One region of the Thermobifida alba genome, then DNA from elsewhere that is predicted to be linked to it. Evidence: predicted binding sites of a transcription regulator. Region 1 holds the regulator's gene; the other holds the start of a gene.
The links. The regulator LexA, encoded in region 1, represses DNA repair genes until DNA is damaged. The targets are predictions, from matches to a motif close to TCGAACANNTGTTCGA.

Region 1 (3,464 bases):
CGGACCCCGGCGATGATCTTGCTGCGGGAGAAGGGCTCGGTGACGCCCGACCGCTTGGCGACCATGAGCAGCACGGTCTCCTGGGTGGTGAACCTCCGCTCACAGGCCGGGCAGGAGCGGCGGCGTCGGATCGCCGCGCCTTCCTCGGCGGCGCGGCTGTCGATCACCCGGGTGTCCTGGTTCTGGCAGAAGGGGCAGCGCACCGATCTTCTTCCTTCCCAGGTCGACACCGGACAACCACAATTTGTGGATGGTTTCACCCACACAGACACCAGATTTAGTGGTCGCTAACCTACGGCGACGGAGTCCCGGGCGCAACTCGGGCCGTTTCCCCCCGGCGTGTCGCCACTCACGGTCACCGGCTCGCAGACGGAGCGTGGCTGAGGGTGTCCGCGGCGGCGCGGGCGGAGGAGGGCGCGGGCTCTTCAGTGTGCGGGCAGCAGGAGCTCCTGGCCTGGTTCGAGGACCGGCCCGGTCAGTCCGTTGAGTTCGACGATCTCGTCCACGGTCTTGCGCGGGTCCTCGGAGGGGCGGACCCGCTCGGCGATCTCCCAGAGCGTGTCCCCCTCGTTGACGACGACGGTGTGGGACCGCTCCGGCAGGTGGAGGAAGTTCTCGGTGGAGGCGTCCGCGGTGGAGGCCCCCAGGGTCACGAGGGTCACCGCGAGGAGGCCGCACCCCGCCGCGGCCGCCGTGCCGAGCAGGCAGCACAGGACGATCCGGCCCCGCCTGGTCAGCCGGGGCGGTCCGGCGGGGACGGGCCGGGGCCGGCGGCGGCCGGGGACGGCCGTCTCCCGCCGACCGGTCGGCGCGGAGTCGGGGGTCCACTCCGGGACCTCCTGGGACCAGTCGTAGGGATCGGCCCCTGGGCCGCCGCGGGTCGCATCCGCATCGCCCGCGGATCGGCGGGGGGCGCGGACAGCGGCGGATGGCGTGGGGGCATACGGCAGCGCGGTCTGGGACATCGTCCTCCCCTTCGAACCTCCGCCCACCAGAACTGGCGTTCGATTACTACCGCATTCCGGGAAATTTTTCAGCACCATCTCGAACGTTTGTTTGATATTGCCTTGTGCAAGGACTAACGTGGACTGTGTTTCGCTCCGGTAGAGCACTGGTGTCGGTCGTGTCACACCGCCGCCCTCAACCACTCGGAACGAGCATCGACGTCACAGCAAGCCGACAGTCCACAACCGAGGACACCGACCGCCGAGGAGGCCGGACGTGCCGGAGGAGAACCACGGAGGGCAGAAGCCCCGTGCGGAGGAGAGTTCCGTCTCCGCACTCCGCCCGGTCCGCACGGATGACTCCGTGGGGACCTCCACCAAGGGGACGGACGCCGCTCCGACACTCACCGAACGCCAGCGGAGTGTCCTGAACGTCATCCACCGCTACGTGCGTGAGCGGGGATATCCGCCGTCGATCCGGGAGATCGGTGACGCGGTGGGACTGTCCAGCCCCTCAAGTGTCGCGCACCAGTTGAAGGTGTTGCAACGCAAGGGCTACCTTCACCGCGACCAGAATCGCCCAAGGGCGGTGGAAATTCGCATTCCGGACCAAACCCCCGTCCACTCCCGGAACGGTCTCGGCGGCGTGGCGGGGACGGGCTCCCCCGACACGGTCGGCATCCCGCTGCTGGGCCGCATCGCGGCGGGCGGTCCGATCCTGGCCGAGGAGTACGTCGAGGACGTCCTCCCCCTGCCCCGCCAGCTCGTCGGCGAGGGCCCGCTGTTCATGCTCACCGTCGTGGGCGACTCGATGGTCGACGCCGCCATCACCGACGGCGACCTGGTGGTGGTCCGCCAGCAGCCCGACGCCAACAACGGCGACATCGTGGCCGCGCTGCTGGGCGACGAGGCCACCGTCAAGGTGTTCAAGCGTGACGGAGAACACGTGTGGCTGCTCCCCAGGAACAGCGCCTACGAACCGATCAACGGCGATTCCGCGACCATCCTGGGCAAGGTCGTCACCGTACTCCGCAAGGTATAACGACTTCGCCTCGTTTCGGTACGGTCCCGTGATCTACGCCCGGACGGCGGCCCCACCCCCGCCGTTTGCCGGCGCGCGCAGCCGCTCCCCCGCTCCCGGACCGCCGCTCCGCCCCGTCCCGCACCCCTGTGCGGTCCGCGCCCGGCGGTGGCCGCCCGGAAGACGGAAAAGGCCCCGGGGCGCCTCCCCGCCGGTCCGGGCGGGAGGCGCCCCGGGGCTGCCGGAAACGTCCCCGGCTCCGCAAGCCCTCCTGCGGTGCCGGGACCCCACCGGTTACCGGCCCCCGATCTTCTCCAGGGTGGCCTCGGCCAGGATCTCGGCCTTCTCGATCGCCTCCTCCTCGGGGAGCGGCTCTCCGTCGCTCATCTCGTCGTAGCAGGACGAGATCGACAGGTTCTCGATGTAGGTGGCCACGCAGCCCACCTCTCGTGAGTCGTCGTACCAGGACACGGCCCCCTCGCCGAGCCCGAAGACCCTCTCCGTCTCGTGGTCGCCGGCGTAGAAGTCCAGGTCGTCGACGGTGTCGTACTCATCGGGGTCGTTGGTCACGACCGTGAGGAAGTAGTAGCTTCCGTCACCCGAGGAGTCCGCGTTGTCCCAGGTGCAGTGGTACCCCTCCCACCACTCCTGGTCGCCGGTGTCGACCTCGTCGATCGACAGGGTGTGGCCGGGAACGAACTCATCCAGCCCGTCGGGCTCGACGGCGTCGCACTCGGGCGTTTCGGTGAACTCGCCCTGCGGCGGGGGCGGGGTCGTCTCCTCCGGCTCCTGCGTCTCGTCGCCGTCGGGTTCCTGGGTCCCCTCGGCCACGGTGCCCGATCCGCCGCCCGGTTCGCCGCTGTTGTTGCGCAGAGCGAAGAACACGATGATCCCGGCCACGGCCAGGACCGCGACCGCGCCCGTGAGGACGCCGGCGATCAGGCAGCCGTTGCCCTTCTTGGCCGGAGGCGGATAGCCTCCCGGCGGCCCGTACTGGGGGGTGAACTGCGGACCGTAGGGGGGCTGCGGAGGGCCGTAGGGCTGTCCGTACGAGGGCTGGGGGCCGCTGGGGGGAGGTTGGGTCATTGGGCGTCCTCGCTGACTACCTGGCGGATGTTCCGCGTGGTTGCTGACGGGAACCGGCTCCGGTGTCCGCACCGGAGCCGACTGCGGGGTTCACTCCTGTTCGAGGGCTGCGACGGTCTCGCGGGCTACGGTCATTGCTCCCTGCATCGCCTCCGCCGCGGAGATCTCCCGGCTGGCCGCGAAGTCGGTGCTGGACTCGTAGCAGGTGGAGATCATGAGGTTGGACTTGCGTACCGCCACGCACCCGTGCAGCGTGGTGGCGTCGTACCACCGCACCGCCTCGTCTCCGAGACCGTCCACGGCGACCGTCGTGTTGCCCTCCGACTCGCGTTTCAGATCGGCCCGGGCCGCGGCCTCCCCGCCGTAACCGAAACGGTTGCCGCTGCGGATGAAGGCCACGCTCACGCTCGAAG
Region 2 (3,464 bases), 790 kb from region 1:
GTGAGGTCGAGGATCTGCACCCGGTCCCCGTTCGGGTAGGTGTGGGGTTCCTCCATGACCGCGCTGACCAGCACCTCGGGGTGGACGCGGAGCCCGGTCTCCTCCTCCAGTTCGCGCACCAGCGTGGCGGCGGGCTGCTCGCCGGGCTCCACGAGGCCGCCGGGGGTGCACCAGCGCCCGTCGTCGGCGCGCCGGTGCAGCAGGATGCGCCCGTCCGGGGCGACGACCACCGCCGTCACTCCGACCAGGGGCAGCAGTCCGTGTCCCACGTGCTCGCGCAGCCGCAGGACGAATGGGGGTGTCGGCATGGCACCGACCCTACAGAGCCCCGGCGGCGTGCGGCGCGGCGCGTACGATCGGGAGCGGTATGAGAACGATCAGACGCGGCGGCGAGCACCAGATCGACATCAAGAAGTCCCGGTTCATCTGCGCGCTGGCCCGGGTGGCGGACGAGGACGAGGCGCGGGCGTTCATCGCGGAGCGGCGCAGACTGCACTGGAACGCCACCCACAACTGCACCGCCTACGTGCTGGGCGAGGACGGCGGGGTGCAGCGGTCCAGCGACGACGGGGAGCCCGCGGGGACGGCGGGGGTGCCCATGCTGGAGGTGCTGCGCCACCGCGGACTCACCGACACCGTCGCGGTGGTGACCCGCTACTTCGGCGGGATCAAGCTCGGCGCGGGCGGACTGATCCGGGCCTACGGCAGCGCGGTGTCCGCGGCGGTCGACGCGGTGGGGGTCCTGGAGCGGCGCTCGCTGCCGGTGATGACGGTGCTGGCCGACTACCAGCAGGCCGGGCGGCTGGAGAGCGACCTGCGGGAGTCGCCGCACCGGGTGCTGGACGTGCGCTACGGCGCCGATGTCGAGGTGGACGTCGCGCTGGACGGGACCGACCCGGCGGAGTTCGCGGCGTGGGTCGCCGAGATCACCGCCGGGCAGGCCCTCTGCGAACCGCAGGGGGTGACGACCGTGGAGGTCGAGGTGGGCGCGGACGGGACCGCGCGGTGACCGGTCAGTGCCACAGACGCCGCATCGTCCAGTGGTTGGTCGCGGTGTCCAGCACGATGTCGGCGATACCGGGGTGGCCGTGGTCGGACTCGGCCGCCACCCGGACCAGTCGCACCTCGGCGGAGGCGGCGGGGTCGGCGTCGCGCCAGGTGCCGATGACCCGGCGCACCCGGTAGAGGGTGCCGCGCCAGGAGAACAGGGCGGGGGCGTCGCCGGTGGTGGAACGGACGTCGATCTGTTCGTTGTAGAGACTCACCCGCGCACCCTATCGAACACAGGTTCGGATCCGGGGTGTCCGCGGCGGCGCGTCGGGGGCTCACCCTAGTACGAAAAGCCGCGCCGTTCACCCCGGCTGCTTCGGGCGCTCGGTTACCGCAGGGTCACCGATATCGTCGGAAACCGCCGTCCCGGAAGCCGGGGAGTTGACATACTGGCCGGTATGTCGGGTGGCTTATGCTGGGGAACGTGCATAGCCGGGGAGCGACGGCGCCGCAGACGCGCGGTGAACGCGAGAGGCAGGGGAACATGACGCAGTCAACCGAGTCCAGGGCGGTCTCCCCCTCCGTGCCGGACCGCCTCCTGACCGAGGCCACCCGCCTGTTCGCCCAGCGCGGTTTCGACCGGGTCTCGGTCCAGGAGCTGGTCGAGGCCGCCGGGGTCACCAAGGGGGCGATGTACCACTACTTCACCTCCAAGGACGACCTGCTCTTCGCGGTCTACCAGCGCGTCCTGAACCTGCAGATGAGCCGGCTCGCCCAGATCGTCGAGGGCGGGGGAGACGTGACCGAGCGCCTGCACGCGGCGGCCGTCGACGTCGTCCACACCACCGTGGACAACCTCGACGACATGGTCATCTTCTTCCGCTCGTTGCACATGCTCTCCCCCGGACGCCAGCGTGAGGTGCGCAGGGAGCGCCGCAGGTACCACGAACTGTTCCGGTCGCTGGTCGAGGAAGGAATGCGCGAGGGCGTCTTCCACGACAAGATCCCGGCGGATATCGTGGTCAACTACTTCTTCGGCTCGATCCACCACCTGAGCATGTGGTACCGGGCCGACGGCGAGTTGAGCGGCCCCCAGCTGGGTGTCTACTACGCCGACCTGCTCCTGGCGAGCCTGCGGAAGGGCTGACCGGCGCCGCGGGCCGGCTCAGTGCAGTCCGTAGCGCTCCAGTTCGTCGGCGATCTCGTCGAGGAAGGCGTCCACCTCCGTCTCCACGTAGCCGGAGCGCAGCCGGGTGCTGGAGAAGCGGGCTTCCCGCACCTGGGAGGCGGTCAGCGGGGTGTCGGTGGGCCTGCCCTCCACCAGTGCGGCGATGGTCGCCTCGGCGAGGTCGAGGAAGGCGTCCACCTCCTCCTCCGCGTAGCCGACCCGGAGCCGGGTGGTGTTGAAGCCCTTGTTGCGGATGTCCTCGGGGCGCATGCGGGGGGTGACGGGTTCGCGGGGGCGGGGCGCGGCGGCCCGGCGGAAGTACTCGGCACTGTGCTTGCCGGTCCGCAACTGCTGTGAGTACAGGCCGAGCTCCCGCAGGGTCTCGGCGACCTCGTCGAGGAAGGCGTCCACCTCCTCCTCGTCGTAGCCCGGCCGCATCACGGTGGTCCGGAACTGGGACCGCATCACGTCCGAGGCGGTGATGATCTTCGAGGGGCGGGTGCCCTGTTCGAGTGCCCGCAGGGTCTCCTCCACCCTGCGCAGCAGGGCGTCGACGTCCTCTTGGACGTATCCCAGGCGCAGGCGCGAGGTGCTGAACCGCTTGTCGCGCACATCACTGGATGTCAGTGGCATAGCAACATTGTGCAGACTGAGAGTGAGGGGCACCATACACGGGGAAAGCGGAGTGTCCAGAAGGACAGGCGTTTTCGGGAGTCCCGCACCTGCACGGGACACCGGGGCCGCGGGGTCACCGGCGGCCGGAGTCCTCCAGGAACCGGGTCAGGCCCGCGGCGATCCCCTCGGCGGCGAGTGCGCGCCACTCCGGGTCGGTGAGCTTCTCCGCGTCCACGGGGTCGCGCATGTTGCCGACCTCCAGGAAGACCTTGGGCACGGTGGACAGGTTCAGCCCGCCCAGGTCGGTGCGGACGTCGATGCCCTCCTCCCCGAGATAGTCGGAGTAGGGGTGGTCGGTCACCGCGTGGAACTCGTCCCGCAGGGCCTCGCCCAGGGCGTAGGAGGACTCCAGGATGGGCTCGGTGAACCCGGGGACCTCTCCGGGAACGATCACGTGGAAGCCCCGGGAGCCCGGGGCGGCCCCGTCGGCGTGGATGGAGACTGCCGCGTCGGCCTGCGCCTCGTTGCCGATGGCGGCGCGCTCGTCGATGCACGGGCCGACGCCGTCGTCGCTGTCGCGGGTCAGGACCACGGTCGCGCCCGCCTCCTCCAGACGGTCGCGCACCAGCAGCGACAGGTCCCAGTTGAACTCGTGTTCGTCGTAGCCCCCCTCGGTCCGGGCGCCCACCGT

Region 2: FOF52_RS14295 (DUF6504 family protein) is a predicted target of LexA. The motif match lies at 1,278-1,293, and genes of this name have one in related genera.

Annotation. Positions count from the first base shown of each region.
Region 1 covers NZ_CP051627.1:2,440,766-2,444,229, forward strand. Annotated here, with positions in the region: gene nrdR (transcriptional regulator NrdR) at 1-203, opposite strand, end outside; gene FOF52_RS10810 (LysM peptidoglycan-binding domain-containing protein) at 426-965, opposite strand; gene lexA (transcriptional repressor LexA) at 1,222-1,986, shown strand; gene FOF52_RS10820 (hypothetical protein) at 2,260-3,051, opposite strand; gene FOF52_RS10825 (hypothetical protein) at 3,142-3,464, opposite strand, start outside.
Region 2 covers NZ_CP051627.1:3,226,240-3,229,703, reverse strand. Annotated here, with positions in the region: gene FOF52_RS14305 (NUDIX hydrolase) at 1-308, opposite strand, end outside; gene FOF52_RS14300 (YigZ family protein) at 368-1,009, shown strand; gene FOF52_RS14295 (DUF6504 family protein) at 1,014-1,265, opposite strand; gene FOF52_RS14290 (TetR/AcrR family transcriptional regulator) at 1,535-2,137, shown strand; gene FOF52_RS14285 (DivIVA domain-containing protein) at 2,156-2,791, opposite strand; gene FOF52_RS14280 (N-acetylmuramoyl-L-alanine amidase) at 2,907-3,464, opposite strand, start outside.